DNA from 4 places in the Novosphingobium rhizovicinum genome. Region 4 is predicted to be linked to each of the others. Evidence: predicted binding sites of a transcription regulator. Region 4 holds the regulator's gene; each other region holds the start of a gene.
What was found. Region 4 encodes LexA, which represses DNA repair genes until DNA is damaged. Its sites were predicted from a motif close to GTTCCNCNCTTGTTCT; they were not measured.
Positions count from the first base shown of each region.

Region 1 (7,174 bases), on a different contig from region 4:
TCGGAATCGGGCACGATGTCACCCGCTACTATCGCCGCGCCGTTACGATCATGGATGTCGAGCAACTCGGCGGCACGATGATCGAGCAACTGGCGGACCTGTTCGAGGAGGATTGATGAACGTCGCCGAAGCCGTTGCCACTCGGCGCTCCATCCGGGCGTTCCATGACACTCCCGTTGATCTGGCGACGATCCGAAGAGTCCTGGATCGGGCCCGCATGGCTCCTTCGGGCTGCAACTTTCAGCCGTGGCGCGCAACCGTTCTCACGGGCAAGCCCTTGGCGGCGCTGCAGCAAAAGCTCCTCGCCAGCGAGCCGCAGGATTCCATCGAATACAGTTTTTCCGAGCCGAACCAGTCGCCGCGACACCTTGCAAGGCTCAAGGAACTCGGCGCCTGCATGTACGGATCGCTGGGCATTGCCCGTGAGGATACGGCGTTGCGGGAGCAGGTCTCACGGCAGAACCTGACCTCCTTTGGCGCACCAGTGCTGCTTCTCTGCCACTTCGAACGCTTCATGGGCCCGCCGCAGTGGTCGGACGTGGGTATGTGGCTGCAAACGATCATGCTGCTCTTGCGCGAAGAGGGGCTCGACAGCTGCCCGCAGGAGTGGATGGCGCTCTACGCCCGGCTCATCAAGGCAGAGATTGGCGTGGCGGACGAGGAGCAGATCCTGTTCTGTGGTGTCGCCATCGACCACCGGGACCCCGATGCTCCTGTGAACACGTTCGAGCGGCCTCGGGTGCCGCTTGACGAGCAGGTGCGGTTCGTCGGCTGGGAATGAGCGGACCTACGGCGGCGGTTCAGGCTCGCTAATCCAACCGGCGGGTTCGCGCGCGGCTATGCTTGACTGGAAAGGGGGGCAGCGTAAGTCCCGCCCATGACCGCGCTACGCCTTTATAACAGCCTGACCCGTACTCTCGAGGAGTTCACCCCCGTCCACGAGGGAGAGGCGCGGGTCTACACCTGCGGCCCAACGGTCTACAATTATCCTCACATCGGTAACATGCGAGCTTACGTGTTCGCCGATGTCCTTGGCCGCACGCTTAGCTTCAGCGGCTACAAGCTGACCCACGTCATCAACATCACCGATGTCGGCCACCTGACCGACGACGCCGACGCGGGCGAGGACAAGATGGAGAAGATGGCCCGGCAGCAGGAACAGTCCATCTGGGAGATCGCGAAGCACTACACAGAAGCGTACTGGGACGACATCCGCGCTCTGAACATTCGGCAGCCAGCCAAGTGGTCGATAGCGACTGAGTATGTTCCCCAGATGATCGAGTTCGCGGAGAAGATCGCGCCTCGGCATTGCTACGAACTTGAGAGCGGTTTGTATTTCGATGTGTCGACGGTCGCAGACTATGGCCGGCTCGCTCGTGCGGTGACTGAGGAAGGCGAGGGGCGCATCGAAGCTGTCGAGGGCAAGCGTAACGCAGCGGACTTCGCGATCTGGCGCAAGACTCCTGCCGGCGAAAAGCGGCAGATGGAGTGGGACTCCCCATGGGGGCGAGGAGCACCGGGCTGGCACCTAGAATGCTCCGTCATGTCAGGGGATCTGCTTGGCTTCCCCTTTGACATTCATACGGGCGGCATCGATCACCGCGAGATCCACCATCCCAATGAGATCGCACAGAACCAGGCCTTTTGCTGCACCAACGGCTTGGACGTGCCGACAAATTCGGGTGCGCGCATATGGATGCACAACAACTTCCTCGTCGAGCGTTCGGGCAAGATGAGCAAGTCGAGCGGCGAGTTTCTGCGCCTGCAGCTGCTGATCGACAAAGGATATCACCCGCTCGCCTACCGGTTGATGTGCCTGCAGGCGCATTACCGCAGCGAACTGGAGTTCTCATGGGAGAACCTGGGCGCTGCCCTCACGCGCCTCAAGCGAATGATCATAGCGGCTGAGCGGCTGCGCGAGGTAGAGGCGGCCGACACAATCCATCCCAAGCTGGCGCCGCTGCTGGAGACGTTCGCGACCGCACTCGCAGATGATCTGAACACGCCGGTCGCCTTGACGGCGCTTGAGGACGCACTGGCTGCCAAGAAGATCGATGCCGGCGCCAAGCGCGCTGCGGTAGAGCGCATGGACGCCGTTTTGGGCTTGGACTTGTTCGGCAGGACGCGGGCAGACTTGCGTCTGCGCCCGAAGGCTGCCGAGATGACTGAAGCGGAGATCGAAACCGCACTGCAGAGGCGCAAGGCCGCGCGCGCGGAGAAGGATTTCGCAACCTCCGACGCTCTCCGCGACGAACTTGCTGGCCGCGGCGTTGAGGTAATGGACGGCGACCCACTAGGTTGGGAGTGGAAGCTGGGCTGAACGGAAAAGAGGGAGGAAAGGGCGCATGCCGTTAGCAGTCATCACATCGCTGGCTCGCCCATTGCTGGAAGGACGGCTACCGGCTGAGATATCCCCGTTGTGGTTCACCACGCCCGAAGAGATGGTCCGTCATGCGCCCGATGCGGAGATCGGCTGGTTCGATGCGTTCGGATCGGCCGCAATGCCCGATGCGGTCCGTTCTGCTGCGAACATGCGCTGGTTGAACACGGTTGCAGCGGGAATCAACCACTTGCCGCTGCAGTTGATGGCCGAGCGCGGAACGATGTTGACCAACGGCGCCGGGCTGCATGCTGGCACGATTGCGGAGTATGCCTTGCTCGGCATGCTGACGATCGCCAAGGGGTATCGGCAAGTTGTCCGCGCGCAAGACCGGCATGAATGGCTCCGCGAGCCGCCCGGCAAGGGCGAGCTTGCGGAAACTTCGGCGCTGATCGTTGGCTCCGGCGCCATTGGCGGACGCATCGCGCACTTGCTCCGGGCCTTCGATGTTCAGGTGACGGAGGTCAGGCGAAGCAGCAGCCAGGGCGCACTGCGTCCCGGCGAATGGCAGGCGCGACTTGGCGAGTTCGATTGGGTGATCATGGCAGTCCCTTCGACTCCTGAGACTCGGGGCCTGATCGGCTCGGCAGAATTGCGAGCCATGAAGCGCGGAGCGGCGATTCTTAACTTCGCACGCGGCGAGGTGATCGAAACCGATGCGCTCCTTGCCGCGCTTGATAGCGGGCAACTTGGCGCCGCCTTCCTGGACGTTACCGATCCCGAGCCGCTGCCGGCTGAGCACCCACTGTGGATGTACGATAACGTGCATATCTCGATGCATCTATCCGGCCGCTCACAAGACACGATCTTCCAGAAAGGTGCCGAACGGTTCCTGACGAACTGCCGGCGTTTTCTTGCCGGCGAGCCCTTGCTGCATGCGGTAGATCTTGGCGCCGGATACTGATTGCGGCTTACGTATCGTCGAGCACGAGTATTTCAGCTTCGATGGACAGCCTTTGCTCGTCGAGCAGGCTATGCTCGGCGAACGTAACAGTCGCATCGGCGACGAGCGCTCCGCGTAACGTGAACTCATGGTCGGGCAGGGCTGCGATGAATGCTTCGCCTTGGGCGATGGCCTCCGCGCCCTCGTAAGTAAGCGCGACGACATGCCGTGCGCCGCAGAATGTGGCGCTTGACCAGGGCCGCTCGGAGTGGCGCATGAACTGCGCATCAGGCCCTGCCAGGCTCAGCACTTCCCGGAGCAGACCCAGCCAAGGTCCGCGCGCACCCGCATGACGAAGGGTTGCGATCATTTCCAGATGACGCGCCGGTTCAGCGAGCATGACTTTCCTCCTGATATATGTTCATGAAATGTTCTACTCGCTGCTCCATGCTAGGGCGTGGGGTACGCCCGTTGCGCAGATCGTCGACGAGCCTGGGATCACCGACCGAAAGGCGGCCAAACTTTGTGCGGGGCATACCTGTCGCCCGCAAGAAGCGCTCTATGCGCCGCAACAACATCATGTCCTCCGTTCAGTTCGACTCAGGTGATCACCTTTTGTTCCAGTCCAAATCCTACTTGTCTAGGAAATATCTCTCGTGTACTTTCTCGAATATGGAACTTGATACCTCCCGCCGCCGGTTGCTGGCTCTTGCGGAGGAGCGGCATGTCAGTCTGACGCGGTTGTCGAGGATGATCGGCAAGAACGCGAGCTATCTCCAGCAATTCGTCCGGAAAGGAAGTCCCCGCAAGCTTGAGGAGGGCGATCGCGCTCTGCTCGCTCGGTTCTTTGGTGTCGCGGAAACGGAGCTAGGAGCTCCGCAGGAAAAATACAGTGCGCATCCGTCTCCGGAAGGCGATGTGGTCTGGATCGAGATTCCGCGACTCTGTCTCACTGCTTCGGCTGGACCCGGCGCGGACGTGATCGGCGAAGACGCGATTGGCAGTTTCCGTTTCTCTCAGCGCTGGTTGAGGGATCAGGGGCTCCAGCAGGAGCGGCTTTCCGCCATAACCGTGCGCGGCGACTCGATGGAGCCCACCTTGCGAGACGGCGACGAGATCCTCGTGGACGGAGGCCGTCGTACCCTGCGCGACGGCATTCACGTGGTGCGTTTCGACGGCGCGCTGCTGGTCAAGCGGCTGGACACCAGCAGACCGGGGCGAGTCTCTCTGCTCAGCGACAACACGGCTTATCCACCCATCGAATGCCCGCCAGACCAACTGGACCTGGTGGGGCGGGTGGTGTGGAAGAGTGGACGCCTTTGAGGAAGGTCAGTCACGCGCTCCCGGTTGCAATCATCATCGTCTCCCGCCATTTCCGCGGGGATGAATGAAAGCCCAAAATCCGCACAGGAGCCGCCGATGCGCGTGGCTATTCTGCCTGTCACGCCGTTGCAGCAAAACTGTACGCTCATCTGGTGTACCAAGACGATGCGGGGTGCATTCGTGGATCCCGGCGGCGACCTGGACCAGTTGAAGGCCGCGCTCGCCAAGACAGGGGTCAAGCTGGAGAAAGTGCTCGTGACACACGGGCACCTCGATCACTGCGGGATGGCTGGCGAATTGGCCAAGGAGCTGCATGTTCCAATCGAGGGGCCGCAGGAAGAGGATCGCTTCTGGATCGCTCAGCTTGATCAGGACGGCCCACGCTGGAACATGGAAGCGCACAGTTTTGAGCCGGATCGGTGGCTGCTCAATGGAGATCAGGTGACGGTTGGCGACCTCACGCTGGATGTCTACCACTGCCCGGGGCACACGCCGGGTCATGTCGTGTTCCATCACGCCCCGTCCCGGTTCGCGATCGTCGGCGACGTTCTGTTCCAGGGATCGATCGGCCGTACAGACTTTCCCAAGGGCGATCTTGAAACCCTGGTGAATTCTATCACGGAGCGCCTCTGGCCTCTCGGCGATGAGACCACCTTTGTGCCGGGACACGGTCCCATCAGCACCTTTGGCGAGGAGCGGCGGAGCAATCCGTTCGTGAGCGACGCCGCTCTGGCCAGGGCAACCGCGTAGCTCGCTTAGACTGGTGCGCATAAAGGAGATGCTGGCCTGCCATGCCAGCGTCTCCTCTTGCGATTGCGCATCCCGGCGTCGTCACGTTCTCTCAGGGGAGGCGTGCAATTAGCCCCGGCCCTCGCGTTCGCGTCTCACATCACTTGCAAGGCGATCAGCACTGCGACGACAGCCAGGCCGATCTCGGAGAGGAGGGTGACCACCATTCCGACCGCACGGTAAGGATTCGCACTCGTTCGATCCATGCCGAAGCCATGCGCCACCCGTGCAAGCATGAAGACCGAGCCCACGATGGCCAGCCAGCTGTGACCCTTGCCGGTCATCTCAATCACGGCGACGAGTATAAGAAACAGCGGCGTGTGTTCGATAAAGTTCGATTGGGCGCGCATCCGCTGCAGGAGCAGGGCATTGCCCCCGTCCCCGTGGATCAAGCGTTCGGCCATGCGGACCCGCACTATTCGGACGAAAAGCCACAGATTGATGAAAACCGCGGCCGCGGCCAGGCTCAACGTCGTCTGCAGGATCATGCTTGCCCTCTCGTACTGAATGTCAGGTATAAGCATGCGTCAGGCGACTACGGCTTGCAACTCGCGCCAGATCGGGTATAGGCGCGCCTTCGCAAGCCGCCGGCCCTTGTTGGTCTCGGCGGCCTTTTTAACAGCAACGCAAGTTTTCAGGAACAGGTGCCGAAATGGCTGTCCCTAAGAGAAAAACATCCCCCTCCCGTCGGGGCATGCGCCGCAGCCATGACGCGCTCACGGTTGAGGCTTTCAGCGAATGCAAGAACTGTGGCGAGCTGAAGCGCCCGCACCACTTGTGCACGGCTTGCGGCCACTACAACGGCCGTGAAATCGTCGCGGTTGAAGCCTAAGTCTGACGCTCTGAGGTCTGGAGACTGTCGATGAGCTTGCCGCGTATCGCCGTTGACGCGATGGGCGGTGACGAGGGCGTGCGCGTGATGGTGGAAGGCGCGGCACTTGCGCGTCGCCGTCACGAGCGTTTCAAGTTTCTGCTGGTGGGCGACGAGCCGCGGATCAAAGCCGCGCTTGAGAGCCATCCGAACTTGCGCGCGTCGTCTGAGATTCTTCACACCGAAGACGTGATCAGTGGTGAGGACAAACCCAGCCAGGCTTTGCGCCGGGCCAAGGGTACCTCCATGGGCATGGCCATCAATGCGGTGAAGGCAGGTGATGCCGGAGCCGCTGTGAGTGCTGGGAACACCGGCGCGTTGATGGCGATTGCTAAGCTCACGCTGCGGACGATGCCAGGCATTGATCGCCCGGCTCTCGCTGCATTGCTGCCAACGCTTGGCGACAATGACGTGGTGATGCTGGACCTGGGGGCAAACACCGAGTGCGATACGCGCAATCTTGTGCAGTTCGCGATCATGGGTGCTGCCTACTCGAGAGTGGTCACAGCGCGCGAGGCGCCTCGCGTGCGCCTGCTGAACATCGGCACGGAAGAGACCAAAGGCACTGACGAGCTTCGCGACGCCGCTAACGTCCTGAAGGCTGCCGCGAGCGATCTTGCGATTTCTTTCGACGGCTTCACTGAAGCCGACAAGGTTTGCCGCGGCGATGTTGACGTTGTCGTGACGGATGGTTTCTCAGGAAACATCGCGCTCAAGGCCGTTGAAGGCACTGCCCGGTTCGTGGGCGATCTCTTGCGGCGCAGTTTCGCGAGTTCACTGCGTTCGAAGATCGGATTTCTGATCTCTCGTCCGGCTACGGAACTGCTGAAGCACCACCTGGACCCTAACAACCACAACGGCGCGGTCTTTCTCGGGCTTAACGGCATCGTTGTGAAAAGTCATGGCAGTGCGAACGCTGCTGGTGTCG
Region 1 is NZ_JBFNXR010000054.1:273,829-281,002, reverse strand. Features, by position in the region: gene cobT (cobaltochelatase subunit CobT) at 1-116, shown strand, start outside; gene ABUH87_RS17870 (nitroreductase) at 116-781, shown strand; gene cysS (cysteine--tRNA ligase) at 878-2,320, shown strand; gene ABUH87_RS17860 (D-2-hydroxyacid dehydrogenase) at 2,346-3,284, shown strand; gene ABUH87_RS17855 (hypothetical protein) at 3,292-3,663, opposite strand; gene ABUH87_RS17845 (S24 family peptidase) at 3,936-4,586, shown strand; gene ABUH87_RS17840 (MBL fold metallo-hydrolase) at 4,647-5,336, shown strand; gene ABUH87_RS17835 (MAPEG family protein) at 5,471-5,863, opposite strand; gene rpmF (50S ribosomal protein L32) at 6,028-6,207, shown strand; gene plsX (phosphate acyltransferase PlsX) at 6,238-7,174, shown strand, end outside.
Region 1: a site for LexA is predicted at 3,870-3,885, ahead of ABUH87_RS17845 (S24 family peptidase). Genes of this name have one in related genera too.

Region 2 (7,174 bases), on a different contig from region 4:
GCCGGGCTGAACCGTCTCAAGACCGTCGAACTGGTGGTTGAGCGCGCGCCTCACACCATTCGCCGGCTGGTCGAGCTTGGTGTGCCTTTCAACACCGATGGGGATGCACTTCACCTTACACGGGAAGGCGGCCATTCACATCGGCGGATCGTCCATGTGAACGATGCCACCGGGCAGGCTGTGCAGGAGGCGCTGGTCCGTGCAGCGCATGCCAACCCGAACATCACGCTGTTGCCGGGACGCGCTTGCATCGACCTGATCACCGGGCGGCATGAGCAGCGCTATTCCGGATCGGGCCGGGTCTGGGGCGTCTATGCTCTGGACCAGGAGAGCGGGCGGGTTGAAGCGCATACCGGCCGCGCGACGATCCTGGCGACCGGCGGCGCGGGACGTGTCTACCAGTTCAGCACTGCACCGCGGGGCGCCACCGGTGACGGCATTGCGATGGCATGGCGCGCCGGCGCGCGCGTCTCCAACATGGAGATGATGCAGTTCCATCCGACGTGCCTCTACAACCTTGAGGTCAAGAACTTCCTCATCACCGAGGCGGTGCGTGGGGAGGGCGGTCATCTCAAGCATCCCGGTACGGGGCACCGCTTCATGCCGGACTACGACGCACGCGGTGAACTGGCGCCGCGCGACGTGGTGGCCCGGGCGATCGACGATCAGATCAAGCGCTTCGGGCTCGATTACGTCCACCTCGACATCAGCCATGAGTCACCCGAGTTCGTGCGGACCCATTTCCCGACGATCTACGAGAAGCTGCTGGGCCTCGGGATCGATATGACCCGCCAGCCGATCCCAGTCGTGCCGGCGCAGCACTACACGTGCGGTGGCATTCTGGTCGATTTGGACGGGCGAACGGACTTGCCCGGCCTTTATGCTGCCGGAGAGTGCACCGAGAGCGGCCTCCATGGCGCGAATCGCCTTGCCTCCAACTCGCTGCTCGAGTGCTTCGTCTTCGGGGAGGCCGCCGCCGCGCACATCCTGGACCACTGGGAGGCCTTCGATGCCCCCCCGCCGGTACGTCCCTGGGACGAAAGCCGCGTGACGGACTCTGACGAAGAAGTGGTCATCAAGCAGAACTGGACCGAGATCCGCCGCTTCATGTGGAACTATGTCGGGATCGTGCGCACGACGAAGCGGCTGGAGCGCGCGCAGCACCGGATCAAGCTGCTCAATCACGAGGTGGAGGAGTATTACCGCCACTTCCGGGTGTCGACGGACCTCATAGAACTGCGTAACCTGCTTCAAAGCGCGGACTTGATCGTGCAGTCCGCTCTCAGACGGCACGAGAGCCGGGGGCTGCACTACACACTCGATTATCCTGAAACGCTGCCGGAAGCAGTCGATACGGTGTTGGTGCCATAAGCAAACCGGCCCGAGAGAGGAGTCGTTGATGGTGGAAGGCAGAACGGCTTTCGTGACCGGTTCCTCGCAGGGAATCGGAGCGGCAACCGCCAAAGCGCTGGCGGCGGACGGCTATCGCGTGATCGTCCACTATGGCGGCAATCGCGACATGGCAGCGCAGCTTGTGCAGGCGATTCGCTCGAGCGGGGGCGTGGCGGACATGGTGGGCGGGGACCTCTCGGATCCGAACGCGCCTGCCGCTCTTGCGCAAGAGGTGGAGGCGCTTTGCCGCGCCGGCCTGGACGTACTGGTCCTGAATGCAGGTATCATGCCGCCCTCCGACCTGGCGACCTGCACGCCTGAGGTCTTCGATCAGCTCACCACCGTGAACCTGCGCGCGCCGTTCTTCCTGTTGCAGTATCTCTCGCCGGTGCTGGTGGATGGTGCGAGCGTGGTCTTCGTCTCCTCGCTCACTGCGCGGCGGGTGACCGGCGCGGTCGCTGCCTACGGATCGATGAAGGCAGCGCTGGAGAGCCTTGTGCGCCGTGCAGCCGTGGAGTTGGGGCCGCGCGGGATCCGCGTGAATGCCGTGGCACCCGGTACGACTGCAACCGGACCGGTCGCTGCCTGGGCGCAAACCGAGGAGGGCCGGGAAGCGACCACCTCGATGCAGGCGCTGAAGCGGGTGGCGCAACCGGAAGATGTCGGCGACGCCATCGCCATGCTCTGCTCCGAACGGGCCCGATGGATCACCGGTGCGATCATCCCCGTCGACGGTGGGGCAATGCTGTGAGGGTTCGGCGCTGAGTGCCGCTTGCGCGCAAGCGGCGTTGGCAGGCTACCGGATCCAGGAGCGCGCCCCTAGCCGATGCCCAGCATCCGTCCGACGAAGATCAGCACGATGGCACCGATCACAGAAGCGAGGCAGCCTGCTCGATTGAAGTCCGCGCTGCCGCGGCTGGTGACCAGCCCCGCAACGAGCGAGCCGCCGATGCCCAGCAGGATGGTTGCGATCCAGCTCATATCGACGGAGCCTGGATAAAAGAATCGGGCGAGCACGCCGATGATCAGTCCACTGATGATGGCGGTGATGACGTTGATCATGGCGAGAGTCTTTCCTGCTGGTGAGCTTACGGTGCACTCTCGGCGCACGAGTGGCAAGGCGCTGTCTCCGCTCGTCGTATTCCGGAGTCTTCTCGCCCAGCAAGGATGTGGAAAAAGAATCCGGTTCGGAGTGGTCGATTGCCTCTTGCGGACTTCACGAGCCAAGGACTTCCCGCGCGTCGCGAGCGGTTAAAACGGTAGAAACGCACTTTATCGGCACTCTGCGCGAACGCACCCCCCTCTTGCGTCTGATATCCAAAAGGTCACTATAGGTTGTGTGCGGTTGAACAGGGTGCATCAAGACTTAGCTTGAGCCAAACGACAGCGGGGCAGGCGTCGCTTGGATAAGCAGGTGCGCCCGGTGTGAGGATTGGCGGTTCGATACGGCGGGTATGGTCCCGTTTTGTTCTGAACTCTGCTAGGCTGATCACTTGCCGGCCGAATCGAGCCAAAGATATGCGGACAGGGGACGCTACGTGGATTTTAGGAACGGCAGCGAAGAACAGAACGGACGCGGAGACGTGGAGCAGTTCGATGCCAGCGGCCAGATGGAGCTCGAAGTTTCGGTCGCAGGCAAGAAGAAGGAGGCGGGGGAAAGCCCGGCTATCGCAATGGACAAGACCGACGCCATCAGTGCTGATCTGGCAGTAGGCCCGGCTGCTGCTCCGGCGAAGAGCGATTCCAAAACCATCAACGCACGCCGCTTCACGATCGTCACGGACGACGCGCGCGATGGGCTGCTGACGGACTTCGGCAAGGAGACGCTGGACGACCGTTATCTCCTGCCTGGCGAGAAGTACCAGGACCTCTTCGCACGCGTGGCCGATGCCTACGCTGACGATCAGGACCATGCGCAGCGGCTCTACGATTACATTTCGAAGCTGTGGTTCATGCCCGCAACGCCAGTGCTGTCGAACGGCGGCACGGGTCGTGGCCTGCCAATCTCCTGCTACCTGAACTCGGTCGATGACAGCCTTGAAGGCATCGTCGCCACCTGGAACGAGAACGTCTGGCTGGCTTCGCGCGGCGGCGGCATCGGCACCTACTGGGGCAGCGTTCGCGGCATTGGCGAGCCGGTGGGTCTCAACGGCAAGACCAGCGGCATCATCCCCTTCGTGCGCGTGATGGACTCGCTGACGCTGGCGATCAGCCAGGGCTCGCTGCGCCGGGGTTCGGCCGCGTGCTATCTCGACGTTTCGCACCCGGAGATCGAGGAGTTCCTCGAAATCCGCAAACCATCGGGTGACTTCAACCGCAAGGCGTTGAACCTGCACCACGGCGTACTGCTCACCGACGAGTTCATGGAAGCCGTGCGCGACGGCGCCGAGTTCGCGCTGCGCAGCCCGAAGGACGGTTCGGTGCGCGGCAAGGTCGATGCCCGTTCCCTGTTCCAGAAGCTGGTCGAGACGCGGCTTGCCACGGGCGAGCCCTACATCGTGTTCAACGACACGGTGAACCGGATGATGCCGCGCCACCATCGCGAGCTCGGCCTCAAGGTCTCGACGTCGAATCTGTGCTCGGAGATCACGCTGCCGACGGGGCGCGATCACCTGGGTAACGACCGCACGGCAGTCTGCTGCCTGTCCTCGCTCAACCTGGAAACCTGGGAAGAGTGGAAGGGTGACAAGCGTTTTGTGGAGGACGTGCTGCGCTTCCTCGACAACGTGCTGCAGGACTACATCGATCGCGCGCCGAACGAGATGGCGCGTGCCAAGTACTCGGCCGCGCGCGAGCGTTCAGTGGGCATGGGCGTTATGGGCTTCCACTCGTACCTGCAGAAGCGCGGCATCGCCTTCGAAAGCGCGATGGCCAAGGCGCTGAACATGCAGATGTTCCAGTACATCAACCAGAAGGCCAACGAAGCCTCGATGCTGCTGGCCAATGAGCGCGGACCCTGTCCGGACGCTGCCGATGTCGGTGTGATGGAGCGCTTCAGCTGCAAGATGGCAATCGCGCCCACCGCTTCGATCTCGATCATCTGCGGCGGCACGTCGGCTTGCATCGAGCCGATCCCTGCCAACATCTACACCCACAAGACGCTCTCGGGCAGCTTCGTGGTGAAAAACCCGTACCTGGAAAAGCTGCTGGCATCGAAGAGCAAGGATTCCACCAACGTGTGGAACTCCATCCTTGAGCATGGCGGCTCGGTGCAGCACCTCGACTTCCTCAGCCCTGAGGAAAAGGCAGTCTACAAGACCAGCTTCGAGATCGACCAGCGCTGGCTGCTCGAATTCGCGGCAGATCGCACGCCTTACATCGATCAGGCGCAGTCGCTGAACCTGTTCATCCCCGCCGATGTCGACAAGTGGGACCTGATGATGCTGCACTATCAGGCGTGGGAAAAGGGCATCAAGTCGCTCTACTATCTGCGCTCCAAGTCCGTGCAGCGCGCGGGCTTCGCAGGCGGCGTGGAAGCCGACAACACGCCCGAAGCACCCAAGTTCGAACTGGGCGAGACGACCGATTACGATGAGTGCCTGGCCTGCCAGTAAGCTTTACGCCGAGGCCGCCCGGTTGATGGCCGCCTCGGCAAAATGCTGACCTAAGGGCATCCCCATTGCGGGTGCCGCTTAATTCCGGGCCAAAATCCAAGGGAACCCGCAGCCCTTCCCATTCGTCCCTATCCTGAAATGCGCACGCAGCGTGACAGATGGGACGGACACACATGCTTCTCGAGAACACGCCTGGCGAAACCCTGACGCAGACACGCAAGCCTGTCGATGCGGCTGTCGATACGGCCGCAGGCGCGGCGGCGGGCGCATTGGCCGGTTTTGCCGGCGCAGCGGTGATGGAGGGGTTCCAGACTTACGCCGCCACTCTGTTCAGCCCTTCGGGATCGCAGCCCCCGGCTACTGAGCAGGCGGCCCAGGCTGCGGCGCGCCTTGTTGGCGGAGCGCGCTTGCGAAAGGCAGAACGGAAGACGGGTGGCGCGGCTGTGCACTACGTCGTGGGAACTCTGGCCGGCGCAGGGTACGGCGCGATGGCTGAGACGGTCCCGGGTGTCACGCGATGGCATGGCATCGCCTTTGGTCTGGTGTCAGCCACCTTGATCGATCAGATCGCAGTTCCACTCGCTGGCTTCTCGCGTCCTGCCTGGCACTATACGCTGCGTACGCACCTCTATGGCTATGCTTCGCACGCGGTATTTGGTGTCGTCACAGAAGCGGTGCGCAAAATGGTTCGCAGCCGCAAGGTCGCTGCCGCAGAAGAGCGAACCGGAATCACCATTGAGGATCTATCGGTCCCTCTGTTGCTGGGCATGGCAAACGGGCAGCGTACCTTCACGCCGCCGGCTGCCGTGACCGTAGCCGCGGCCGGAAGCGGGTTGGGGCTCAAGGGCACGCCGCTGTCGTTCCTGACTTCCAAGTGGACCGGCGCGATCATGAGCGCCGCTGCTATTGGCGAATACATGGCGGACAAACAGCCGGGCATTCCCGCCAGGATCGCGCCGGGCGGGCTCGTCGGTCGGACCATCGGCGGCGCTCTGTCTGCAGCGGCCGTCGCTCGGCCCGGCAAGGCGCTGCTGGCGGCGGGCCTCGGAGCCGCCGGCGCGCTCGCAGGCGCCTACATCAGCTATCGGGCGCGTGCGGTGCTTGCCAGGGCTTTGGGTCGTGACAAGCCGGTCGCCTTTGCGGAGGATGCGCTTTCCATTCTCGGTTCGGCAGCGCTCGCGGGGTATGCGGCCATGCGGGAGAACCAGCGCCAGAACCACGCGGAATTCGCACTTGCGGCATGAGTGGACCGGAATAAGCCCTTGATCTTCCATGCTCTAACCGCGATTTAACGGCGATGGGCACAGTCATGGCTATCCTCTCGCAACTGTTCTGGGGCGTCACGGTCGGTGCCTTGAGCGGAACTTTCGTCGCGATCGCCAAGCTTCTGAGCCTCGGCGGTGTGCTTGTGGGAGGCGGCTATGCCTTTCGCAACCGGAGCAAGCTGCGTGCGCTGATCCGTCTGCGCCGTTGAAGCGCTGACGCCGTTCGCCTCCACATGCACGACCGCCTCGTCAGGCGCTCATCCGGACGCTAGAGCATTTTCAAGTTGACCGCTTAGGGTCAATGGCTCGGAAAGTGCGTCATCGAAGATCGAGAGCGTCTCCGCTCATAGTGGAAACGCTCTAGCGCGTGCCGGTTACCGGGAACGTGCCGAAGGGGCCGTTCGAGTTCTCCCCGGTCAGCTGTCCGTCCTTTACCGTGATGTCGTAGCTGACTGTGATCGGCATCGGCATGTTTGCCTTACCCTCCAGCTTGGCGCGACCGTTGGCCACGCCACCTGCTACGTCTACGGTGCCTTGATCCGCTGTTACCTTGCCGGTGACGACGTCGCCTTGCACTTTCAGGTCCATCACCGCCTTTTGTGGGCCCATCGGCGACTGGATGACGATGTTCCATTTGCCCGCGAAGTCCTGCGGCTTGGCATTGCTGGCCTTGGCTACCTGCAGCCTCTCCATGTAGGCCTTGTGCTCCGCTGGAGCCTGCTGTGCGCGCGTCCGAAGGTAGAAGCGCAAGTCCTCAAGCTCGCTATCGGTGAACTGCGGGAAGGGGGGCATGCCGTTCATCTTGAGGCCGCCTTCCTTCACGATCGTGCGGAAGGTGGCAGCGTCCGTGATGGTGGGCGAGTAGCGCAAGTCGGGCGCCGCGCCTCCGGCAACCGCGTTCCAGCCGTGACACACCAGACATGAGCGGGTGGCGAACAGCATGAACCCAGCTTGTGCACGCGC
Region 2 is NZ_JBFNXR010000021.1:500,421-507,594, forward strand. Features, by position in the region: gene nadB (L-aspartate oxidase) at 1-1,371, shown strand, start outside; gene ABUH87_RS07190 (SDR family NAD(P)-dependent oxidoreductase) at 1,400-2,143, shown strand; gene ABUH87_RS07195 (GlsB/YeaQ/YmgE family stress response membrane protein) at 2,212-2,454, opposite strand; gene ABUH87_RS07200 (ribonucleoside-diphosphate reductase subunit alpha) at 3,003-4,946, shown strand; gene ABUH87_RS07205 (DUF1440 domain-containing protein) at 5,105-6,190, shown strand; gene ABUH87_RS07210 (hypothetical protein) at 6,256-6,420, shown strand; gene ABUH87_RS07215 (PQQ-dependent dehydrogenase, methanol/ethanol family) at 6,572-7,174, opposite strand, start outside.
Region 2: a site for LexA is predicted at 2,849-2,864, ahead of ABUH87_RS07200 (ribonucleoside-diphosphate reductase subunit alpha). Genes of this name have one in related genera too.

Region 3 (7,174 bases), on a different contig from region 4:
CATCACGCAGCCCAAGGTTGAGGCCTTGCCCCGCGATCGGGTGCATGCCGTGCGCTGCATCGCCAACCACCGCCAGTCGATCCCCCACCACGCGGGCAGCATGATGGAAACGCAGAGGATAGGCCATGCGCGGCGCCGCCAACTCGATTGCACCGAAGATACCGTGCATCCGCTTCGTCACCTCATCGACAAAGATGGCATCGGGCAATTTGCTGATGGCAGGCGCGTCTTTCTGTCCGACAGTCCACACCAGCGCGGACCGATGCTTGCCATCCGCGGTATCGAGCAGCGGGAGCAGTGCGAATGGACCTTCGGGATAGAAAATCTCCCACGCCACCCCGCCATGCGGCTTTTCGTGCGTCAGGCCGGTGACAATGGCGCAGTGGCGATAATCCCACTTCGCGAAGGTCACGCCTGCTTCGTCACGGGTTGGCGACTGGCGCCCCTCCGCCGCGACAAGCAGGCTGCCCGTCAGCTTGCGGCCATCCCCCAGCACCACCGACACGCCGTGCGCGTGACGCTCGCGGCTCACTACCTCTGCGCGCGTGTGCCAGGTGATGGCAGGCTCGGCACGAGCAGCCTCGAACAAGGCCAGCCGCAAGTCACGGTTGGAGAACATGCGCCCCAGGGAGCCCTCTTCGGGCTCCGGCCGGAAGTCGATCCTGCCCGGCTTCATGCCATCGGTAACCGCGATGGAATCGATGGGACAGCCCAGATGCTCCAGCCGCTCGGCAAGTCCGATATTGGTGAACAGGTTCCAACTCGCCGTGGAGACGGCCGAGGCGCGTCCGTCCGCGCCCTCCGCCGTCAATTCGGCAGGATCGGCGCGGTCTACGACATGGCTGGTGATCCCCTGCCGCGCCGCAGCCAAGGCCAGTGTCATGCCGACAAGGCCCCCGCCGAGGATGACTAGGTCGCGGCGCTCAGCCGCAGGTGTAATCGTGTTCGTTTCCGTACTCATCGCCTGCAAGTATCGGCCTGAGTGCCGTCGATGTCGAGACACTGGCCGTCCCATGTCCCTTCGGGCTGCTCCAGACCGATCAGCGCGGCCAGGGTGGGCGCGATATCAACCGTCTTCACGGGGTTCGGTTGCTCGAACCCGGCCACACCCTTGCGCCAGAACAGGATCGGCACGCGCCGGTCGTAATCCCAGGGGCTGCCATGGGTTGCGGTATAGCCCGGCTGCGGATCGCCGGGCACGACACCGCGCCGGGTCATCATCAGGACCTGCCCGGACCGCTCTGGATCGAACGAAGCGCGAACCCGCTGCAGGACCGTCCAGTCTTGCGGGTTGCCCGTTGGCAAAGGCAGCTTCGCCAGCATCTCCGCGCTGTACGCGGCTTCGACCTGCGGGTGAGCAGCCAGCCGCTTGAGCAGCGCCTCCACCACTGTCTTCTGTTGCTTGGGCTTCAGCCCGGGCGCGAGCCAGATGTCTCCGGAAGAACCGGCGCCATGAAGCAGCTGGCCCGAAGCCGTGATGCCCGTATCGTGCGAGATGGCAGCCGAAAGGGCTTCTGCCGTCAGCGCGGGATCGATCCGCTGCGCATTCTCATAACCCTGGAGCTGCAGCCGTTCCGGTGCATCAATGGCGCCGTGGTCGGCGCTTAGGACAGCAACATAATCAATGCCGCGTTTATCCAGCGCATCCATCAGCTTGCCGACGCTCGCGTCGAGCTGCGCGAGCTGGATGCACATCTCCACGCCCTGGTTGCCGTACGCATGGCCGACATAATCGGTGGCCGAAAAGCTGACGGACAGGACATCGGTGTTCGCATCGCGGCCCAGGTTCATCTCGTCGACGAGCCGCACCGCCAGTTCGCCGGTGGCCGTATCCACGCGCGGCGTACGGCCAAACGTCTTGAAGTCGCCGGGCTGAAGCGCAAAGCGCTCCGTGCCTATGGTGAAGTTCTTGATCGGAACGGCACGGGCAACCCTCTCGCACCATTGCGGCGCCGAAAGCGCAGGCGCTCCGCCCTCGATCAACTTGCGCGTGGCCTGGTTCTGCGCCCGGGCTGCAGGCGAAATCGGGCGCTCCTTGTACGATGCGAAGCCATCGCCGCCCCACCAATACGCAGCGTCCGCATGATGCCCGCTCATCATCACCGCGCCACGGTCCTTGCCCGCGACCGCGACATTAAGAGCCGCAGGGTTCGCCTTCTTCATAAGGTCGCCCAAGGTAGGCACCTTGAGATGCCAGCTCGACACCACCGGCTTTCGCGCGGAGCTCGCCGGGTCGCGCTCATCCTCGGAGCAGTATACGATCCGCCCCAGCTTTGGGTCATACCAGTTGTTGGCGATGATCCCGGTTCGAGCCGGATGAGCCCCTGTCAGCAGAGTGGAATGACCCGGACAGGTTTCCGTCGCAGCGTGCGACTGGAAGCCCTGCGGGAATACGGCGCCGCTGGTCAGGCGAGCCAGCCCACCGGTAAAATGTTGCCTGTACTGAGCGAACAGGTCCGCGGACAGCTGATCCACCGAGATCGCCAGGATCAACTGCGGCTTGCCCGCCGGCACCGCTGCTGCCGGTGCAACCGGCGCAACCTGTGCAGAGCGCGAATCCTTGGCCTGCCGCTCCTGGGCTGTGGCAGGCACGGCCAGTGTCAGCGAAAAGACGCTCGCAAGCGAGGCAAGGGCGAAGGGCGCGAGACGCATGTGAGGATTCCTTGAATTGTCCTTGCAGAAGGCGCAGAGGCGTCGATGACCATATTGCCGTCGATGCGCAAGACCCGTCCGCGAAGGCTTGAACAGACACTAACCCGATGAACCTGCGCCGCTATTGCCTTCTTGTTGCGGTCTTATGGCAGTCCTGCTTGATGCTGCTGACGGCGCCCGCATGGGCCGCATCGCCCAATCACATCGCGGCCGAACTGGTCGCCGGTCCAGCTCCCGCTCCCGGCGAAGAGACGCAGCTAGCCATCGTGATGAGGCCGGAGCCCGGCTGGCACGGCTACTGGCTGAACCCCGGAGATGCGGGGCTTGGGATGCAGATGGACTGGACTCTGCCATCTGGAGCGAAGGTCGGAGAACCTCACTACCCGGTACCCCGCACGCTCCTGATCTCGGGGCTGATGAATCACGTCTACGAAGACGAATACGCCGTTCTGGTACCCTTCACGGCACCTGAAAACGCCAAGCCCGGCGCGCAGCTGCCGGTCACGGTGAAGGCACAGTGGCTCGCCTGCACGGACGAGATCTGCGTCCCCGAAAGCGCCGAGCTTGCAGCGACTGTGCGTATCGGACCCGATACTGCTGCTGGCCCGCTAAAGGCGCGTTTCGAGGATTGGACGCAACGCCTCCCCGCGCCGCTGGGAGCAGAGGCAACCTTCGCCTTGAGCGATGACGCTGTACGGTTCGCCATACCGCTTCCCGCCACCGCCTCGCTCGGTCAGCCGCATCTGTTCGTCGCCCACGACAAGCTTGTCGACTATGCCGCGCCACAGGTATTCTCACGCGAGGGCGACATGCTGATTATCAGCATCCCCCGTGCGCGTTTCGCACCGGCTTCGCCTGAAGAGGTGAAGGCCGTCCTGCGGTTGGATGCCGAGGGCAATGGCGTCATCTTCACAGCGCGGCCGGGTGCGGTGCCCGATTCAGGCACGCCGCTGACGACCGGGATCGCGGCCTCCTCTTCCGCACTGCCATGGCTGCTGTTGGGCGCGCTGGTGGGCGGCCTGCTGCTCAACATCATGCCCTGCGTGTTTCCGATCCTGAGCCTCAAGGCGCTGAGCCTTGCGCGGGCAGGCGAAAGCCAGGCACAGGCCCGCGCCGAGGGTCTGGCCTACACGGCCGGTGTTGTACTTGCCTGCCTTGGCCTGGGAGCGATGCTGCTGGGCTTCCGCGCTGCGGGAGAGCAGGTGGGATGGGCGTTCCAGCTTCAGGAGCCGAGCGTCGTCGCGCTGCTCCTGCTGCTCGCATGTGCGATTACTGCCAACCTGCTCGGACTGTTCGAGTTTGGCGTGCCCGGCTTTGCCAGCGAGGGTTCTCCCCAGGGCGCCTTTGCCACCGGACTGCTTGCCGCTTTCGTGGCCACGCCCTGCACCGGCCCCTTCATGGCGACGGCCATGGGCGCGGCGCTGCTGCTCCCCGTCGCTCCGGCGCTCGCCCTGTTCGCAACCCTCGGCTTGGGAATCGCGCTGCCATTCCTGGCAATCGCCTTCATTCCGGCTCTTCGCCGACGTATGCCCAAACCCGGCGCCTGGATGACGGCATTCCGCCGCTGGATGGCCTTGCCGATGGGCTTGACGGCGCTGGCGCTCGCGTGGCTGGCAACGCGTATTGCCGGGCCGTGGTTCGCACTGGTCTCGATTGGACTGGCAGCGCTGCTCGTGGCACTGCTGGCCTTCGCCGGTCACCGCCAAAGGCAAGCCCGGCCTGCAATCCGCCCCACCGCCTTCGGGCTCGTCGTGCTCGGCATCGCCGCGCTGCTGGTCCTTCCCCAGGTAGAGCGCGACCGTGCAGCCGCGGCCGAAAGCCTGCTCGATCCCGAACCTTTCAGCGAATCCGCCCTAGCGCGGGCAAGAGCCTCGGGGCGCCCCGTATTCGCCTGGTTCACCGCCGACTGGTGCCTGACCTGCAAGGTGAACGAGAAGGTCGCGATTGAACGGGAGGAGACCAGGCGCGCCTTTGAGGGTGCAGGCGTGGTGGTCCTCCGTGGCGACTGGACGCGCCGGGATCCTGCGATCACTCGCTACCTCACCTCGCAAGGCGCAGCGGGCGTTCCGCTATACGTATGGTACCCCCGCCAAGGCGCGCCCGAGACATTGCCGCAGGTACTGACACCGGGCACTTTGATCGACAAAGCGTGCCCGGATGGGACCTGTCGCTGAATCGCATCCTACCCGCGGCCTGACTGGGCCTTCAGGTCGTCGATCATCTTTGACGCCTCTGCCTTGGTGAGATTGTCTGAAGGCAGCTCCACATTGGCTTCTTCACACAACGTCGTCAGGTAAGAGGCTTGTGCGCCTGTCATCGGTTCATCGCCTGTAACCCAGTTGTCCGGGTCCTTCTCGGCATTGGAGCCGGGATGCTCCTCAAGCTTGGGATTGTGCAACTGCTCCGACATGATCGCTCCAGATGTTCTTTCTATGTTCCCATGAAACGTCTGGATCGATGCCAAGGTTCCCGAGGGGAGCCGGCACGGCTACGCAGCGCCCACCTCCCCTCGATCACTCAAAATCGTGCGCGCACGCCGCCATAGATCGCCCGGCGTTCCACCGGATAGTAGATCGCCGAAGCGGGCGTCGCGACCAGCACCGCCGAGATATCGCCGGTCGCCTTTTCCGCGGTCAGGTTGCGGGCGTCGAGGAAGACGTCGAACCCGTCTGCCACCGTGGCGCTAGCCGTCACGCCCAAGAGCGCATAGCCACTGGTCCGGTGTGAGTTGGCGTAATCAGCCCATGCGCCTTGCGGCACCCACTCCAAGTTTGGCGCGACATGCACGGCTTTGCCACCTAGCCGCACTTCGGTGCGCAGGAGGTTGCGGGAAACAACGGGCAAGCGATTGTCACCGAACACGCGATCATTGCGAAAGCGGAAATCCGAATACAGCCAGATCTGACGCAGCCGCAGCCAGTCCGCTGCTTCGAACGCAACCTCAGCCTCGACGCCTTGGTGAAGCGTGCGATCCGCGTTGAAGGTCGCAGCCGGGATGCCTGCATTCACATCCACATTGTACTGCAGCAGTTCGCCGTTCAATCGCGCATGATAGAGCGAGACGTCCCAAGTGACCCGGCCCACTCGGCCACGGCTGCCGATCTCCGACGACCAGGCACTTAGCGGGCGGATGGCATCGACAAAAGTGCTGACTCCGCCAACCGTCTGGAACACTTCCCCGAAGCCCGGAAATTCGGCAGAGCGGCTATAGTTTGCATAGAACTGAATGTCAGGCGCAGGCTCGAACAGTAAACCGAACTTGGGCGACAACTGGTCGAAGTGAATGCGCCCATCCTGCGTGGGTGCGGTCGAAAACTGCACCCGCCTTTTGCGGAAGCCGTCCGCATAGATCGCTCCGGCAATCAGTGTCAGTCGATCGGTCGCCGCTACCCGCACTTCGCCGTAGATATTCGCCGTCTGCGCGTCCTGATCGGCATCGAAGGTGAGCGCGCCCCGTTTGCCGTTCGCGTTGACGAACTGGCGAGCTCTCGTACTGCCCCGCCGGATCTCACCGCCCAATGTGAACGACAGAGGCCCAGTTTGATGCTCAAGCCGCGCGAAGCCACCGTAATCTTCCGATTTCTGGTCGATCACCTGAAAAATGGGGTGGAACAGATCCTTGGCGTTGATGAAGGCTCCTGCCTCGAACGTGGTGTTCCCGAGTTCGATTCGCGTGCGGTTCTGAAGGCGAAGCGAATCGACGTCCCGGTGCTGATCGCCAACGAAGTTGCCGGTTTTTGGCCTTTCCAGCGCCATCGCCTCGGTTAAAGCTCCGGGCAGCTCCTGAACGATATGGTTCGCGCTGCCATAGAACCGGGTGCTCACCACGTCGGAGAGCTTTAGCCGGACGTTGAGGTGACCCCGTAGAGAGCGGCGCCCGGCATGGTCGCGATCGCCATCATGGGTATCCGCGCTCACGGCTCCCCAAGCGCTTGCCCTTTCATCTCCTACACCCGCCGAAACCAGGCCTCGGAGGAGATCGAACGAGCCCGCATCGATCCGCGCGTAGATGCCTCGGGAGCTGTCGCCCGTAGGCGTGACGCCATTGATAGCTCCGCCGAGCGTTCCCGACCCGAAGCGCAGAGCGTTGGCTCCGCGGTAGACTTCCAGATGGTCGAAGAAGATCGGTTCGAGTTCCTGAAAGTCACCGTTGTCGTCGGCGAGGTTGATCGGAACACCATCCTGCAGCAACGTAAGTCCGCGCATGTGGAACCCGCGCGACAGCCCGGAGCCCCGGATGGATATCCGAACCTCTTGGCCATAGCGGGGTTGTGAGTAGACACCCGGCGAGAAGGCGAGCGTATCTCTTAACGAGACCACCGTCTTATCGGCATAGTCCTCGTGCCGCACCACATCTGCGCCGCCGGGCGTGCCGCGAACCCGGTCCTCGGCAGCCTCGACGCTTGCGCGCCCGGTGACGATGATGGTCTGATCACCGGCACTCTCTGCGAGTGCAGGCGTGGCGAGAAGGCCCGCAAAAGCGAGCGAGCAAACTGTTATTCTCATGGGATCGTCGTCCTGA
Region 3 is NZ_JBFNXR010000047.1:32,426-39,599, reverse strand. Features, by position in the region: gene ABUH87_RS11650 (UbiH/UbiF/VisC/COQ6 family ubiquinone biosynthesis hydroxylase) at 1-961, opposite strand, end outside; gene ABUH87_RS11645 (alkaline phosphatase family protein) at 958-2,652, opposite strand; gene ABUH87_RS11640 (protein-disulfide reductase DsbD family protein) at 2,760-4,826, shown strand; gene ABUH87_RS11635 (DUF3072 domain-containing protein) at 4,835-5,062, opposite strand; gene ABUH87_RS11630 (TonB-dependent receptor family protein) at 5,170-7,158, opposite strand.
Region 3: a site for LexA is predicted at 5,076-5,091, ahead of ABUH87_RS11635 (DUF3072 domain-containing protein). Genes of this name have one in related genera too.

Region 4 (7,174 bases):
CATTACCTGATGGAACTCGGCGCCGAAGTGGAAGTCGTACGCAACGACGCACTGTCTGCCGAGCAGGCCCTTTCAAGCGGGGCTCAGGGTTTTCTGATCTCTCCTGGGCCATGCACGCCGAACGAGGCCGGCATCAGCCTCGATCTTGTCGGCGCTGCCGCGGATGCGGGCAAGCCGCTGCTGGGCGTGTGCCTCGGCCACCAAGCCATCGGGCAGTATTTCGGCGGCAAGGTCATGCGCGGCGGGCTGATGCACGGTAAGACGTCACCGGTTACGCACGACGACAGCGGCGTGTTCCACGATGTTCCCTCGCCCTTCACCGCGACGCGCTATCACTCGCTGATCGTGGACGACATCCCTGAGGTCCTGCAGGTAAATGCCCGGTCGGATGATGGCCACGTCATGGGCTTTCGGCACAAAAGCCTGCCCATCCACGGCGTTCAGTTCCATCCGGAGAGCATTGCGACCGAGCATGGTCATGCGATGCTCGCCAATTTCCTGAAGGGCTGCGGCATAGAGACGCGCCTTCCCGCATGAGCGCCGTAACCCACCCCAGCATCGCCGAAACCGAGGCACTGTTCGGCCGCATGCTCGATGGCGAGATGAGCGACCTTGAAGTGACCGAGGCGCTGCTCGGCCTGTCCGATCGCGGCGAAACGGCAGAAGACATCGCTGGCGCCGTGCTCGCGATGCGCGCGCGCATGATACCGGTGAAGGCACCCGCGAACGCCATCGACGTTTGCGGTACCGGCGGTGACGGGCAGCACAGCCTTAACGTCTCCACGGCTGTCGCCATCGTTGTCGCAGCGTGCGGAGTGCCTGTCGCGAAGCACGGCAACCGTGCGGCCTCGTCGAAGGCCGGCGGTGCCGACACACTTGAGGCGCTGGGCCTGGACCTGACCCGAGCCAGCGAAACAGCTGAGGAAACGCTGGCCGATATCGGGATCGCATTCCTGTTTGCGCAGAAGCATCATCCGGCTCTCGCCCGGCTTGCACCGATCCGCAAATCCATCGGCAAGCGCACAATCTTCAACCTGACCGGTCCAATGTGCAACCCGGGGCGGGTGACGCGCCAATTGGTGGGCGTGGCAAATCCGGTCTATGTGCCGATCTACCGCGATGCGATGGCGATGGTTGGCTGCGGCGCCGCGATGGTCGTAGGCGGCGAGGAAGGTCTGGATGAGCTCTCCATCGACGGGCCAAGCGTCGTGGCCACCCTCAACTGCGGGAATGTGCCTGAACGGATCACACCCGGCGATGCAGGGCTCGCGACGCACCCGCTGGACGCCTTGCGCGGCGGCGATGCGGCATACAACGCGGCAGCCTTGCGGCGCCTGCTCAATGGCGAACCTGGCGCCTATCGCGATGCGGTGCTGCTTAACGCCGCCGCCGCACTCATCCTTGCCGGGGAAGCAACGGACCTGCGCGACGGAGCCGAGGAAGCGGCCGAGGTGATCGACAAGGGCTTGGCCAAAAGCCTGCTCGACTGCTGGATCGCGACAACGGCCAAGTGAACGAGATGTCCGACAAACTCATTGAAATCTGCGCCACGAAGCGCGAGGAGGTCCTGGCTCGCAAGGGCTACGCCACGCTGGCTGACCTGGATGCACGGGCTACCGGGCAGACACCACCAAGGGGCTTCCGCAAGGCTCTCGAGGTCAAGGCAGCAGACGGCTTTGCGCTCATCGCAGAGATCAAGAAAGCTTCACCCTCCAAGGGACTGATCAGGCCAGACTTCCGCCCGGCTGAGCATGCCATCGCTTACCAGCGCGGCGGCGCAGCCTGCCTTTCCGTGCTTACTGATGCGCCGTATTTCCAGGGGCACGAGGATTTCCTGGTCGATGCGCGCGCCGCTTGCGACCTGCCCGTCCTGCGCAAGGATTTCATGGTCGATCCTTGGCAAGTCGCCGAGGCGCGAGCGATCGGAGCCGATGCAATCCTGATCATCGTGGCGGCTTTGGAAGACAGCCAGATGGCGGAGATCGAGGCTGCAGCCATAGAGCGCGGCATGGATGTGCTCGTCGAAGTTCACAACGAAGACGAAATGGCGCGGGCAAGCGATCTGCAATCCCGCCTCATCGGCATCAACAACCGGGACCTGAAGCGCTTTGTTACCGACCTTGCCGTAACCGAGCGGCTTGCGCCTCTCGCACCTGAGGGCACGCTCCTGGTCAGCGAGAGCGGTATCAATACCCATGCCGACCTCCAACGGCTGTCGGGCTGCGGCACACGCACCTTCCTCGTGGGGGAAAGCCTGATGCGCCAATCGGATGTAGAGGCAGCGACAAGAACGCTCCTGCTCAGCTAAAACCTGCTCGGGTTGCGGGCGGATCGTCGCCACCCCGCGCACTTTCCGGGTTTTGAAACGCTGTCGTTTGCGGCAACACTCGGGTCATGAACAAATCCCTGACCCATATCGATGGCGATGGCACCGCGCGCATGGTCGACGTCGGTGCCAAAACGGAGACGCAGCGCCTCGCCGTCGCCTCTGGCCGGATCCGCATGAGTGCTGATGCGATCGCCGCAATTCGGGCCGGCGATGCGCCCAAGGGAGACGTACTCGGCACCGCGCGGATTGCAGGCATCATGGCGGCCAAACGAACCGGAGAGCTCATCCCGATGTGCCATCCGCTGGCCCTTGACGCGGTAGATATCGACTTCGCCTTCGAACCGGACGCGGTGCGTGCCACGGCCACCGCATCGCTCACCGGCAAGACGGGCGTGGAGATGGAGGCCATAACGGCTGCCACAATCGCGCTGGTGACCATGTATGACATGGCCAAAGCCCTCGACAAGGGAATGGTGATCGAGGACGTTCGCCTGATCGAGAAGCGCGGCGGCAAATCGGGCCATTGGCGCGCGCAGGAGGGATGATGCACGAACCGCCGCTACCGCTGGAAGAGGCACAGGCACGCCTGCTTGCTCTTGTCGAGCCGTTGCCGATCGAGCGTGTCGACATTGATGGTGCGCTCGGCCGCTACTTGGCTGAGCCGTTGCGCGCGCGGCGCACGCAGCCCCCCGCCGCGCTCTCGGCCATGGATGGCTATGCCGTGGCGGAGGACGATTTCGCCGGCCCCTGGCGTGTCGTCGGTGAAAGCGCTGCCGGTCACCCGTTCGCAGGCTCTCTCGCACGCGGGGAGGCAGTGCGGATCTCAACCGGCGCTCGCCTGCCGGCCAATGCTGCGTGCGTAATCGTTCAGGAGGACATTGCCCGAGCTGACGACCACATCAGCCTCTCGGGCGAACCGCCCTCTCCTCCGCATAAGCACATCCGCCCCTGCGGGCTGGACTTCCACATGGACGAGCAAGTGCTGCCTGCGGGCGCACGCCTCGGGCCCGCGCAACTGGCACTTGCGATCAGTGCTGGACACCGCCACCTGCCGGTTCGGCGCGCTCCGCGGGTGCTCGTGATGGACAGCGGGGATGAACTGGCCGCCGATCCCGAGAACTGCCGCGAGCACCAAGTCCCTGCGAGCAACGGCGCAATGCTTGCGGCGATGGCGCGGGGACTTCCGTGCGAAGTGCAGCGTATTGGCCCGGTTCCCGATGCAATGGACGCTCTGGCCGAAGCGCTGGCGCAGGCCGATGACGCAGACGTGATCGTGACCAGCGGGGGCGCCTCTGTAGGGGATCACGACCTTGTGAAGCCGGCGCTCGAAGCCTGGGGTGCCGAGCTCGGCTTCTGGCGCGTGGCTATCAAGCCGGGCAAGCCCCTCATCGTCGCCACGCGCGAGAAGTCCGGCAGGCGGCAGATCGTCCTCGGCCTGCCCGGTAACCCGGTCTCCAGCCACGTCACGGCATACTTGTTCATGCTGCCCCTGCTGCGGGCGCTGCTGGGCGCTGCCCATCCCCTTCCTCAGGCATTTCCAGTCCGCCTAGGCGCACCTCTGCCTGCGAATGGCGGCCGACGCACCTTCATGCGAGCGATCTGGGACTTCGACACTGTGTCTCCCGCCGCCGTTCAGGACAGCAGTGCTCTGGCGGCGTTGGCAGCAAGCAATGTCCTCATCGACCGGCCCGCGAATGCGCCTGCCGCGGAGGCGGGAGCGCAGGCCCATGTCTTCTGGCTCGAGAACGGCGGAATTGCTTGACGCGGGGATGTTTGTTTCTTAATTGTTCGCCAATTGTTCACAATAAGAACGCCTGAGGAGGCGCCGAACATGTTGACGCGCAAGCAGCACGAATTGCTCCGGTTCATCCAGGTTCGGCTGGAGGAGACTGGCATCTCTCCCAGTTTCGAGGAGATGAAGGAAGCGCTTGATCTCAAGTCGAAGTCCGGCGTGCACCGGCTGATTTCGGCACTGGAGGAACGCGGCTTCATTCGCCGCCTGCCCAATCGTGCGCGCGCTCTTGAGGTGCTCAAGCAGCCAGAGAATGCGCCCCCCCGGCCGTCGCCCCGGGTTCCGGCAAATGCCAACGATGGACCGCGCCCGCAGATGACACCGCCGTCGGCAGCGAACGACGTTATCGAGATCCCACTCCACGGGCGCATCGCCGCTGGCGTGCCGATCGAGGCGCTTGAGGGTCAGACCACCCTGCCCGTACCGGCAGCACTGCTTGGTTCCGGTGAGCATTATGCGCTGGAAGTCTCTGGCGATTCGATGATCGAGGCAGGAATTCTCGATGGCGACTTCGCTCTGGTGAAACGCACCAGCACGGCGCGCGATGGTGAGATCGTGGTCGCTCTGGTGCGTGGTGAGGAAGCCACTCTCAAGTACTTGCGTCGCGAGGATGATATGGTGCGGCTCGATCCTGCGAACGCAGCTTACGAACCGCAGGTCTATCGTTCGGGCGAGGTCGAGGTACAGGGGAAGCTTGCCGGCCTGCTGCGTCGCTACAATTGAGGCACAGCTCTCCTCGGGTCCACAGCGTTAGAGGGTGCGTAACCGGCATGTAAGCGCATTCAGGTCTGTCAGAGTTTAGACCTGAAGGCCGATATGTCGCCTCCGGCTGCAAGTCGGTGGTCGGCTGCTCACTCACCAACGGCGGTCGAAACGCCGGCTGTCGCTGCACGAGTCCTTTCACGCTGGCGAGGCCTGTCGGCCTCGCTCCGCCACCACCCATGTTGCCCCTCGCCTTCGGCCACGCTCATCACACTCGCGTGAGCCAGATCGATGGCGAGGCCACCGGTGCGCGCAAGCGTTCTGCGGTCGGCCTTCAGCCAACGAGGACGGCAGCTGCGCGGCAGCCATCGGTCCGAGATGACGATGTCGACTCGCTCGCAGACGGCGGCAAGCGCACGCTCAGGCACGGTATATCGCCCCCGAGTTAGCAGCAGATGCCATCGATAAGATCCGCGTTGCACGGCGATCACGCACGCGTCGCTGTTGCAGTTGGCTCCTGCAAGCCGGGTAAAGGGCACGGGCGTACCCTGCATGCCTGCAATCTCCAGCAGATTGTCCCGCACGAAGTCACTTCTGGTTTCGCGAAGAACGAACAAGGCGTCGCGCGTCTTTGAAAGCAGGCCCACATGGCGGCCATCGCCGGAGATCAGCAGATCCGGTGGCCGCGCGGTCGCCACCAGCAGCACTCCGGCGACGGCGGGCGCAAGTCCGAACCAGCGGATCTTGCCCGACCACAGGCCGAGCCACAATCCGCCTGCAATGAACAGGCTAAAGGCTCCACCTGCCATGGCGGGCATCACGGTCACTGCACCCGGACGGCTTGCGATCCAGTGCGCCAGTGCGTTCAACGCAGCTATGCCCTCGCCGGCGATCCACCAGAACGGAGCGCCCAAACCGATCAGGTCCATCAGCAAGGCGAGCAGCAGCGCCGGCATCACCACGAGCGTCGTCAGCGGAATCGCCACGACGTTGGCGAAAGCGCCACAAATCCCCGCCCGATGGAAATGATAAAGCCCGATCGGCATCAAGGCGAATTCGATGACAAGGCCGGTCAGCAGCACCAGCGCCAGATGGCGAAGCGCTCTTGCCGGTACGCCCTCTTCGCGCGGCGCCAGAAACCGCCGGATCGGACCGGCTCCCGACAAAGCGATGATGGCGAGCACAGCGGCAAAGCTCATCTGGAAACTAGGGCCCATCAGCGCTTCAGGCCACAGCAGCATCACCAGAAACGCCGCAATCGCAAGCATGCGCAGCGACAGCGGTTCGCGGCCGATGGCAAGAGCAATGAGCACGAGCAGAGCGCCGATGCACGAACGCACCGTTGGCACCTGCGCCCCCGTCAACAAGGTATAGGCGATTCCGGCGAGTGCGCCGAAACCTGCTCCAACCACGGGGAGACGTACCCGCAGCGTCAGCCATGGCCAGAACGCCAGCAGCTTCAGCGCCACGAAATAGACAGCGCCGATGACGGCGCTAACGTGGAGGCCGCTGATTGATAACAGGTGCGCCAGACCCGCATCCCGCATTGCCTGAGCGTCCGCTTCCGGGATGCCCCCGGTGTCACCCGTCGCCAGCGCCGCTGCAATGCCCGCCTCGCCCCCGTCGAGGCGCGCACGGACATGGGCAGAGATATTGCGCTGGGCTCCACTGACCAGACTAGCGCTATCACTACTTCTCAGGATCTCAGGTGCGCTCAGAGCCGTACCGGTAGCGGCAAGACCCTTGAACCAGGCCGTACGCGCAAAATTGTAGGCGCCGGGCAGCATGGGCGGGGCCGGAGGCATCAGCCTGGCTCTCACTCTCACCAGATCACCGGTGTTGAAGCGCGAACCTGGGGCGAGCCTGTCAGGCAGGTTGATCCGCACCCGGATGGGTCGTGCCGTTCCCGGTTCGCGCGTCGCCATGACCAGCCGGCTGCGCTCCTGCGCCGGCTGAACCTCGACGGAGAGTATCCTGCCCTCCAGCGTGACGACGACCGGCCCTGGGATCGGCGCGGCGCCAACCAGGTGAGACCGCGCCCAGACCGAGCCGCAGCCCGCCGCGACGACGAGGGGAATGACGATGCCGCTCAACCGCAGGTACGGGTAGCGCCCGTACTTGTGGAGAAGCGCGGCGAAGCTCGCCGACAGACCTGCGCAAGCGACCATCAGCGCCAGCCAGTGCCCGGGCGATGGGAGGGCGAACCAGATTGCGATTCCGATACCAAAAGCAACGGCGAGCCACGGCACCCGATCAAAGCCGGCACCGGCAAGAAATCGCTCGATCCCTTCCAACCCCCTCGACAAGCGGCGCGCGCTGTTCCATGGCCGATGTTGCAATGCAGCGCCCTC
Region 4 is NZ_JBFNXR010000012.1:75,977-83,150, reverse strand. Features, by position in the region: gene ABUH87_RS00640 (anthranilate synthase component II) at 1-537, shown strand, start outside; gene trpD (anthranilate phosphoribosyltransferase) at 534-1,514, shown strand; gene trpC (indole-3-glycerol phosphate synthase TrpC) at 1,520-2,308, shown strand; gene moaC (cyclic pyranopterin monophosphate synthase MoaC) at 2,395-2,874, shown strand; gene ABUH87_RS00620 (molybdopterin molybdotransferase MoeA) at 2,871-4,091, shown strand; gene lexA (transcriptional repressor LexA) at 4,161-4,844, shown strand; gene ABUH87_RS00610 (ComEC/Rec2 family competence protein) at 4,973-7,174, opposite strand, start outside.